DNA from 3 places in the Vibrio metoecus genome. Region 2 is predicted to be linked to each of the others. Evidence: riboswitches for the same ligand, from Rfam matches in the RefSeq annotation. Region 2 holds a riboswitch; each other region holds the start of a gene.
The links. Region 2 has a riboswitch for lysine ahead of lysC (lysine-sensitive aspartokinase 3). Riboswitches for the same ligand answer to the same signal wherever they lie in the genome.
Positions count from the first base shown of each region.

Region 1: linked by a shared signal. The riboswitch ahead of EPB59_RS07335 (Na+/H+ antiporter NhaC family protein) and the one ahead of lysC (lysine-sensitive aspartokinase 3) in region 2 are both predicted to bind lysine.
Region 3: linked by a shared signal. The riboswitch ahead of EPB59_RS15530 (Na+/H+ antiporter NhaC family protein) and the one ahead of lysC (lysine-sensitive aspartokinase 3) in region 2 are both predicted to bind lysine.

Region 1 is NZ_CP035686.1:1,628,221-1,631,364, reverse strand. It holds gene EPB59_RS07345 (inosine/guanosine kinase) at 1-187, shown strand, start outside; gene EPB59_RS07340 (H-NS family nucleoid-associated regulatory protein) at 243-650, opposite strand; lysine riboswitch at 1,054-1,236, shown strand; gene EPB59_RS07335 (Na+/H+ antiporter NhaC family protein) at 1,352-2,953, shown strand; His leader region at 3,143-3,144, shown strand, end outside.
Region 2 is NZ_CP035686.1:2,390,749-2,393,892, reverse strand. It holds gene lysC (lysine-sensitive aspartokinase 3) at 1-1,278, opposite strand, end outside; lysine riboswitch at 1,390-1,567, opposite strand; gene EPB59_RS10840 (pyridoxal-phosphate-dependent aminotransferase family protein) at 1,743-2,861, shown strand; gene EPB59_RS10835 (PglL family O-oligosaccharyltransferase) at 2,922-3,144, opposite strand, start outside.
Region 3 is NZ_CP035687.1:438,603-441,746, reverse strand. It holds gene EPB59_RS15535 (ABC transporter substrate-binding protein) at 1-81, shown strand, start outside; gene EPB59_RS15530 (Na+/H+ antiporter NhaC family protein) at 126-1,706, opposite strand; lysine riboswitch at 1,785-1,957, opposite strand; gene emrD (multidrug efflux MFS transporter EmrD) at 2,110-3,144, opposite strand, start outside.

The DNA.
Region 1 (3,144 bases), 760 kb from region 2:
CCACAAAGAAAATGTACCTAACTCAAGTAAGCATCAACATGAGTTTTTAACCTATTCCTCTTTTTCTCAAGTGTGTAAATATTCAAATCGCGCCAGTTATGAGGTATTGGCTCAACATTCTCCACGTCTTTCTCGTGGTCTTCCCGAGCGGGAAGATAGCCTTGAAGAAGCTTATTGGGAAAGATAAAGATAATAAAAAGGCTCCTTTGGGAGCCTTTTTCATATTCGTTTGAAACGCTTAATTAAAGAGCAAACTCTTCGAGAGATTTACCTTCGTCGAGTGCTTTTTGAATGGCAGAAGGAGTACGGCCTTGACCTGTCCAAGTCTTTTCTTCACCGTTGGTGTCGATGTACTTGTATTTTGCAGGACGAGGAGCACGTTTGCCTTTTGCTTTCGTTTTTGTTTCACCAGATAGCGCAGAAATAAGCGCTTCTAGATCAATACCATCTTTAGCAATTTGCTCTGCAATCGCGGCTAATTTCGCTTCTTGTTCTGCACGAGCAGCAATTTCTTCTGCTTCGGCTTCTTTACGCTCTTCAACAACTGTAGTGAATTTATCTAAAGCTTCTTCAAGTTGCTCAATAGTCAGTTCGCGTGCATAAGCACGTAGGCTACGAATATTTAATAAAGTCTTAGTGATTTCCGACATTACCATTTCCTGTTCACAATTTGGATAACGAGTTAATACTAAACCTAGCTTATTATACTGACAAGTTTTCGCTGCAAATATTAAGTCAAAATAGTAAGAAAGTAAAAATATAAAGTTTATTTATATTGGTATTTCCTAGTTTTTGGAAAATTTACACAAGGCATATAAAAGTAACTGCAGAAAACGTATCACACAGATAAATAATATTAGACCGATATATCAAGGTGTGAGAATTTTTTATGAAATAGGTATCAATAGTATGGTTGATTTGTGAGCTGTGCCACTTGTTTTTCTCACCTATACCTAGTTGCATTGATATTTTTGTTAAGTAAAATGTTTCTTACCTAATGCGAAAAGCGGGCTGAACTTGAACCAAATGAATTGGAATAGTGAGCTACGAGGTTTTCGCCGTAGAGGAGCGATTACGAAGAGTATCCACAATTAGGGTGATGCCTATGAGTTGTGAAGAAAGGCGTTGTCGCCGAAGTCAGTTTGCCCATCAAAGCAACTGGCTGGGGTTACATCAAATAGGTGTAACACTGCCATAGTCTATATTGTTGTTAAACTATGGAGCGCTACTGTAGGGTTGGGTGAAGTGTTCGCTTCCCTTTCGCTTAGTTCAACATAAATTAAGTTGACATGAAGTCACTTAGTTTGTCTGCAGTAGATCTCTAACCATTTTTTACTGGTTTAGGAAGATCATGAATTTAATCGATTTTGCTTCTTCGCCTTTCTCAGTTGTGCCACCTCTTGTGGCTTTGAGTCTGGCTATCATTACTCGCCGCGTATTACTTTCTCTCGGTGTGGGTATTTTCTTAGGTGCTTTATTGTTGGCCGACTATTCTGTTGGTCAAGCGTTGCAATATATTGCCACTCAAGTCGGTAGTGTGTTTGTAAAAGACGGGGCAATCAATGCTTGGAATATGAGTATTGTTGGCTTTTTACTGTTACTGGGCATGATGACTGCGCTACTGACATTGTCGGGCGGCACTCGCGCTTTTGCTCAGTGGGCACAGGTTCGAGTCAAAAGTAAACGAGGTTCGAAATTACTGGCAGCATTCTTAGGCGTATTCATTTTTGTTGACGATTATTTTAATAGCCTTGCTGTTGGTTCTATCGCCCGTCCGGTGACGGATCGCTTTTACGTTTCGCGTGCTAAGTTAGCCTATATTCTTGATTCCACGGCGGCACCGATGTGTGTGGTGATGCCCGCTTCAAGCTGGGGCGCGTATATCATGACCATTATCGGCGGTATTTTGGTTTCGCATGGTATTGAAGATTACTCCGCACTAGGTGCTTATCTACGCTTAGTGCCGATGAACTTCTACGCAATCTTTGCGTTGCTGATGGTATTTGCGGTGGTATGGTTCCAGATGGATATCGGCCAGATGCGCAAACATGAAATTGCTGCCTCTCAAGGTCGTGGTTTTGAAGAAGATCCAAGTACCGATGCGAAAGAAGCGCATGAGCTGAATGAAGAACTCGACATCCACGAAAGTGAAGGTGGTACTGTTTTAGATTTGGTTCTACCTATCGTCTTCCTTGTTGTTGCGACGATTAGCGCAATGATTTGGACTGGCGCGAGCGCATTAGCAGAAAGCGGTCAATCCTTTAATATTTTGGGGGCGTTTGAAAATACCAATGTAGGTACCTCATTGGTTTATGGCGGATTAGTTGGTCTGGCGATGGCCTTTGTCACCGTATTTCGTCAAAAATTGCCAACAGTTGAAATCGCAAAAACGTTGTGGACTGGCGCTAAATCGATGTTTGGTGCGATTCTGATCCTGATTTTTGCGTGGACGATTGGCTCTGTGATTGGTGACATGAAGACGGGGACTTACCTTTCATCATTAGTACAAGGGAATATTGGCCCACATTGGTTACCGGTCATTTTGTTCATCTTGTCAGGCGCAATGGCGTTTTCCACCGGCACATCATGGGGTACTTTTGGCATTATGCTGCCGATTGCCGGAGATATGGCGGGAGCCACCGATATTGCGCTGATGCTACCTATGCTCGGTGCGGTGCTTGCAGGTTCCGTTTTTGGTGACCACTGCTCACCGATTTCCGATACCACCATCCTGTCATCGACAGGCGCGCGTTGCCACCATATTGATCACGTCTCTACTCAGCTGCCATATGCGTTAGCCGTTGCTTTGGTTTCTGCATTGGGCTACGTAGTGTTAGGTATGTTTGGCTCACTGTGGTTAGCATTAGGTGCAACTTCTGTGGCTTTTGTGGCAGTGTGCTTTATCTTTGCTTTGCTTTCTAAGGCGAAAGTCAGTAAGCAAGTCTCCGCATAATTCATCGCGTGATCGATATATAGAAAAGAGGCCATTTGGCCTCTTTTTTCGGCTCAAACAAGGTGTCATGAAAAAATAACCAGAAAAGTATCAATTTGTGGTTGAAAAAAAAACTCAGCTTGGTTAGTGTGAAGGCAGTTATCAAAAAGATAGAAAGTAACTAAGTATGCGTAATTTCGTAATGAACATTC
Region 2 (3,144 bases):
GTTATGCGCGCTGGCGCCATAGCAAATCATACGGAGGTTGTAATCTTCCAATACGCTGAATACTTGTTTTGCGTAGCCGCGGCTCTCTTTCATCTTGTTGCCGATCAGAGCAATCAAACACAGGTTGTATTCGACTTCTACCGTACACAGCTCTTCCAACTCGGTGCGCACCGCTTCAGGCAATTCTGGTGCACCACCTGAGGTATCGGTTTTATCCAGTGTCAGTGACACGCTGATTTCTGATGTGGTGATGAGATCGACCGAAATTTTATGCTTGGCGAGAATTTCGAACACTTTGGCGAGGAAACCGTAAGCATGGAACATCTGCGCGCTACGCAGTGTCACCATGGTTTGATTACAGCGTAGTGCAAGTGCGCGATACAGTGGCGCGCTTTCGACTTGTTTACGGATCCAAGTGCCGCCTTTTTCTGGTTCTTTTGAAGAACCAACAAACACCGGAATGCCATGACGCACGGCTGGAAGCAATGTGGATGGATGCAGTATTTTGGCACCAAAATTGGCCATTTCTGAGGCTTCGCTAAAGCTTATCTCAGGAATCGGCGCTGCTTTTGGCGCGATACGTGGATCGGTACTGTAGATCCCCGGCACGTCTGTCCAAATTTCCAAGCCACAAGCTTGCACGGCTTCGGCAATCAAAGCTGCTGAATAATCACTGCCACCGCGGCCTAAGGTCGTTGTATTGCCTTGGGCATCAGAGCCGATAAAGCCTTGAGTCACCACCACATACTGTTCACACAATGGAACCAGTTTTTCTTTGGCCAACTGAGCGATTTCTGCCAGTTGTGGCTCGGCACGACCGTAGTGGTCATCCGTACGTAGCACTTCGCGGATATCAAAACGTACCGCATCAACACCACGCTCACGCATCAGTTGAGCCAAGATATAAGTAGAAATCAGCTCACCGCACGCCACTAAGTGGTCGGTCAATTTCTTGCTCGATTGAAATGAGGCGGCTTCTGCAGCACTCGCCACAGAATCTAGCACGGCTTTGACTTCTTTTTCGACGCGTGTCGGATCGGCGAGCTGGTCGATAATCACATAATGGATATCAGCCAGTTGTTGCAAAATCGCTTGGCGACGTTCCGCTGAGGCCACGCCATTGGCGAGTTCGACCAATAAATTGGTCACCCCAGAGCAGGCGCTGCTGACTACTAAGCGTGTTTGTGGATTGTTTTCGATAATGGCCGAACAACGGCTCATGGCTTCAAAGTTGGCGACACTAGTACCACCAAATTTGGCGACGTTAAATGTGCTCACGGCAATTCTCCCAGACTTCCTGAAAAACGAGTTGTTGGTAACCCAACGTCCAATGTTGTGAAGAGAGTGTTTTTTAATAGAGCAAAATAGAGGAGTGACTATAGAAAGATTTCCCTCAGAAGCTCTTCATCAGATTCGAGCTGATGACAGTTGAAGGGATTCAGCCCATTCAACCGATAAACCAAAGCCGCAACTTTAATTCACCTCGGCACTACTCCCCCTGAATGTTCTGTTTTGGAGTTGAGGCTCCACAAAACATCTGCCTGGGCAGTGCTCCTCTTCTGCTAGATAGCTCACACATTGAACGGTGTTGGTGAAATCTTGTCAACGACAAAATGTTCCAAAAGTGCAAATAAAAATGACATTAGTGTGACAAGGATTAACACTCTGGACATAGGTCGAATTGTTGCTGCAACTTAATTGCATTACTCTGATGGTTCTGGTCGCCACAACAAGGAGTCGTTATGACAATTCGCAGTTTTATCCCCCCGCATCGGATTTTGATGGGTCCCGGGCCTTCTGATATTTCTCCGCAAGTGTTACAAGCGCTAAGTCGCCCCACAGTCGGTCATCTTGATCCTCTGTTTATCGGCATGATGGATGAGCTAAAACAGCTGTTGAAATATGCTTTCCAAACTGAAAATGAATTCACCATTGCAGTATCTGCGCCGGGCAGTGCAGGGATGGAAGCCTGTTTTGTTAACCTCATCGAGCCGGGCGATAAAGTGATTGTATGTCGCAATGGCGTGTTTGGTGAGCGGATGCGCGATAACGCTGTGCGTTGTGGGGCCGAAGTTGTGGTGGTTGATGATGAATGGGGTTGCCCAATCAGCGTTGAACAAGTGCAAGCCGCGATAGATGAGCATCCGGATGCGAAAATACTGGCTTTTGTACAAGCAGAAACGTCAACCGGAGCCTTAAGTGATGCGCAAGCGTTAGGTGCTCTAGCGAAGCAGCATGGTTTGTTGACGATTGTTGATGCGGTGACCTCGCTCGGCGGCGTTCCCCTGCTGGTGGATGAGTGGCAACTGGATGCGGTGTATTCTGGCAGCCAAAAATGTCTCTCTTGTGTGCCGGGTTTGGCTCCGTTGACGTTTTCACCTCGTGCAATTGAGAAGATTCAATCACGAAAAGCACCGATTCAAAGCTGGTTCCTTGATCAGAGCTTGGTATTAGGTTATTGGAGTGGGGCGGGTAAGCGCAGCTATCACCACACCGCACCAGTCAATAGCTTGTACGCTCTGCACGAAGCACTATTGCTGTTGCAACAAGAAGGGCTAGAGCAAGCGTGGCAGCGCCATCGTGTGATGCACGGCAAGCTCAAACAAGGCTTAGAGCAACTGGGCTTTAAGTTTGTGGTAGCTGAGCCGTATCGTTTGCCGCAGTTGAACGCGATTTATGTTCCGGAAGGCATTGATGAAGCGAAAGTGCGTAGTCACCTGCTCAATGAATACAATTTGGAAATTGGTGCAGGGCTCGGGGCATTAGCTGGCAAAGCGTGGCGGATTGGCGTAATGGGCTACGGTGCGCGCTCGGAAAACATTGCGTTATGTTTACGTGCACTGGAAGAGTCACTGCGTTAATGCAAAGCGGTGTGAAATAGAAATCAGGGTGGCTTAGGCCACCCTGATTTCTATTTGAGATTAGGGGGTTACGGCAGAAGGGGCTTGTTCTGCGCCGGATGCCGTACTTGTCGCCTTGATGGGCGCTTGATATTGAACGGTGCTGAAGTCCTGATTGGGGAACAGAAATTCCGCTTCAGTGCGAATTTGCTGCGCGCGACTCGCATCGCCCAAGCCTTGGTAGGCTAAAATTAGGTTGGTATAGAAGGCTGGGCGTGGCTTGTGTTGAATCACCTGCAATGAC
Region 3 (3,144 bases), on a different replicon from region 2:
GGGAGAGGCGTTTATCAACCTGAAGAGTTTGCACGCTGGGGTCTAACTCCGCCGAAGGACTGGTGGCCAATCAAGGATTGATTCGCTCAGAAAAAAACACCGCCCTATGGGGCGGTGTGAAAAAATTAGGCTTCAACCGGTTCTTGTTGCCAGCGTTTTTGGCGTAGGTTAAAGGCACAAAACAGCACAAACCACACACTGCTGGCCGCTAAACCTGCCCAAACGGAATGCAGTAAACCCATCGCTAGATAACCGAGCAACGCACCCATCGCGGCACTGATGGCGTACGGAAGTTGAGTGACCACGTGATCAATATGGTGGCTACCTGCACCGGTTGCAGAAAGGATACTGGTGCTGGAAATCGGTGAGGCGTGATCTCCAAACACTGCGCCTGCTAATACAGCAGAGAGGGTTGGTAGCATCAAACTGATGTCTGACGCTGCAGCGATATCGCCCGCGAGTGGCAGCATAATGCCGAAAGTACCCCAACTGGTGCCTGTGGCAAAGGCCATCAAACAAGAGAGTACGAACACTAAAGCCGGCAGCAGTTCAACCGGTAGGTTACCTTGCGTTAGTGACGCGAGGTAAATGCCAGTTTGTAGATCGCGCACCACACCGCCAATGGTCCAGGCAAACAGCAAAATGATGATCGCTGGCATCATGGCCATTACGCCTTTTGGTGCGGTTGATAACCATGTTTGCGCAGACAGTTTTAAGCGCAGTGACAGAACAATCGAGACCGCCAAGCTACACAGTGCGGCGTAAACCAGCGACTGAGCCACATTGGTGTTTTCCAAAGCGCCAATCAAAGAGAAAGCTTCACCTTTGGTCGTTAATACGGCGTTGCCGGTTTGGATCATGAAAATCAAGGTGGTGATGGTCAGTACCGCGATGGGCAAAACCATATCAATCATGGTGCCGCGTGCGGTTTCTCCGCCTTCCATATCTAAGCCCGCAGGGCGGCCTTTGCTTTCATCCCACAATTTACCTTCACGAGCCCATGCTTCATGTTGGCGCATTGGGCCAATATCCATCGGCAGGAAAATGACTGCGAGCACCATAAGCAAAGTAAATACTGCGTACAGGTTCATCGGGATCATCTGTACAAACGCTGAAATCGCACTGATATCTGTCATTTCGTGGGCGGCTAAAATTCCGCCAATCAGGGCGATGATATAAGCACCCCAAGAGGAAATCGGTGTAATTACACAGACAGGTGCAGCGGTAGAGTCGAGCAAATAGGCGAGTTTCGCGCGCGAGATTTGAAAGCGATCCGTCACTGGGCGGCAAATCGCACCCACAGACAAGCTATGGAAAAAATCATCGATGAAAAAGGCAAATACCATTAACCCTGTCAGCGCTTTTGCACTGCGGCGATCTTTACATTTACGTTCAGCCCATACTGCAAAAGCGCGTGTTGCGCCTGATGCGGTCATTAAACTGATCAACCCACCTAGTAGTAGCATGAACACCAACATGTTGATGTTATCGCTGTTGGCAGCACCATTTGACCAGAACAAGCCGCTGATCTTACCGAACAGGTATTGCAATGTGTTTAGAGGAGAGAAATGGTTAAGCATGATAGCGCCAGCGAAAATGCCTGCGCCTAAAGAGAGTAACACTCGGCGGGTCGTAATCGCGAGCAGCACCGCCAGTAGCGGTGGGATGACCGAATAAATCGAGTCAGAATAAACGGCTAAATTCATGGATCTCACATCACCTTTTCAGGTGGAGATCTACCAGCAGGATAAAAAACACATTTCAGCGAAATAACACTTCTTATCCTTCAAGGTAGCGCTCCATAGACAACAAACTATGGCAGTCCGACATTTGTTCAATGCTGGCCCAGCGAACGTTGATGACGCAACGATCACTTCGGCGCTGTACCCTTTAACCAGTCATCATCGGGGTCAACCTACGACTGGCGACTCATGAACAGCGCGCCTCTACTTAAAGGAACGTGTACCACTTTGAGTGATTCACTCAAAAACTGTGACACACAACGTATATTACTGCCTTTTCAGGTGACGACAAGATTTAATTTCCCCATTTCTGCAGCGAAATTGATCTCATCCGGTATATTCGCGAAGCAGCGAGAGCTTTCTCTCTTTAGATGGCGATCGGCATTTCATCTGAAGGCGGCTGTTTGGTGTAAACGCGTTTTAGCCCCCACAGTGCCACGACCGACATCAGTAACATGATGGTACCGAGTGGCAGTTGATCTGACGCAGGGAACATCGCGGCAAACAGTGTTGCGAGACCCGCACCTAAGTTTTGCATGCCACCTAAGATTGCCCCGCCAGTCCCTGCATGATAAGGGAAAGGAGAGAGTGCGCCTGTGGTTGCGGCTGGGAATAAAATGCCCGCACCAAGGAAGTAAATCGTAGCGCCACCAATTAAGGACCATGCGGTTGTCATGCCAAGCAGGCCGGGCAACATAATCACCAGAGAACCGGTGAGGATTGCGATCAAACCGACACGCATGGCGGCTTTTTCACGCCAGTGACGAGCAATCAAGTTAGAAAGCCACGCGCCCGCTAAGTAGCCAGGAATTGGCAATACAAACAGCAAACTCACGGTGGTTGCAGGCAAGCCAAGTACACCACCGAGTAACACGCCGGCAGCTGCCTCAAAAACCGCAAGACCTGCAAAAGTGGCAACAAGGCAAATTAAGTAACCTTGGAAGCGGCGATCGGATAACACGTAGTGATAGCTGCGCAATACCGGTTCTTTCTTACGCGCAGCCTTAGGTAGCGTTTCCACCATGCTGGTCATCATGGTAATCACGACCGCAATCGCAAACAGAGACAAGAACAAATAACTTGAACGCCAGCCAAAACTTTCCGTTAGGTAGCCGCCTAAGACGGGGGCGACCAAAGGTGAGAAGATAAGGCACATGCTAATTAAGCTGTTCACTTTATGTAATTCAGCTCCGTCAAAGCAGTCACGAGAGAGTGTGCGGGACATCGCACCGCCACAACCAATCCCAAGGCCTTGCACAAAGCTACCAATCAAAAACCAAGAATATTGATGTGCAAAAAGGGCAATCAGTGAACCGAGGACATAAATGATTAACCCAGCAATGATGATGGGCTTACGACCAATGCGATCCGACAGCGTACCGTAAACGAATTGTGACAAACC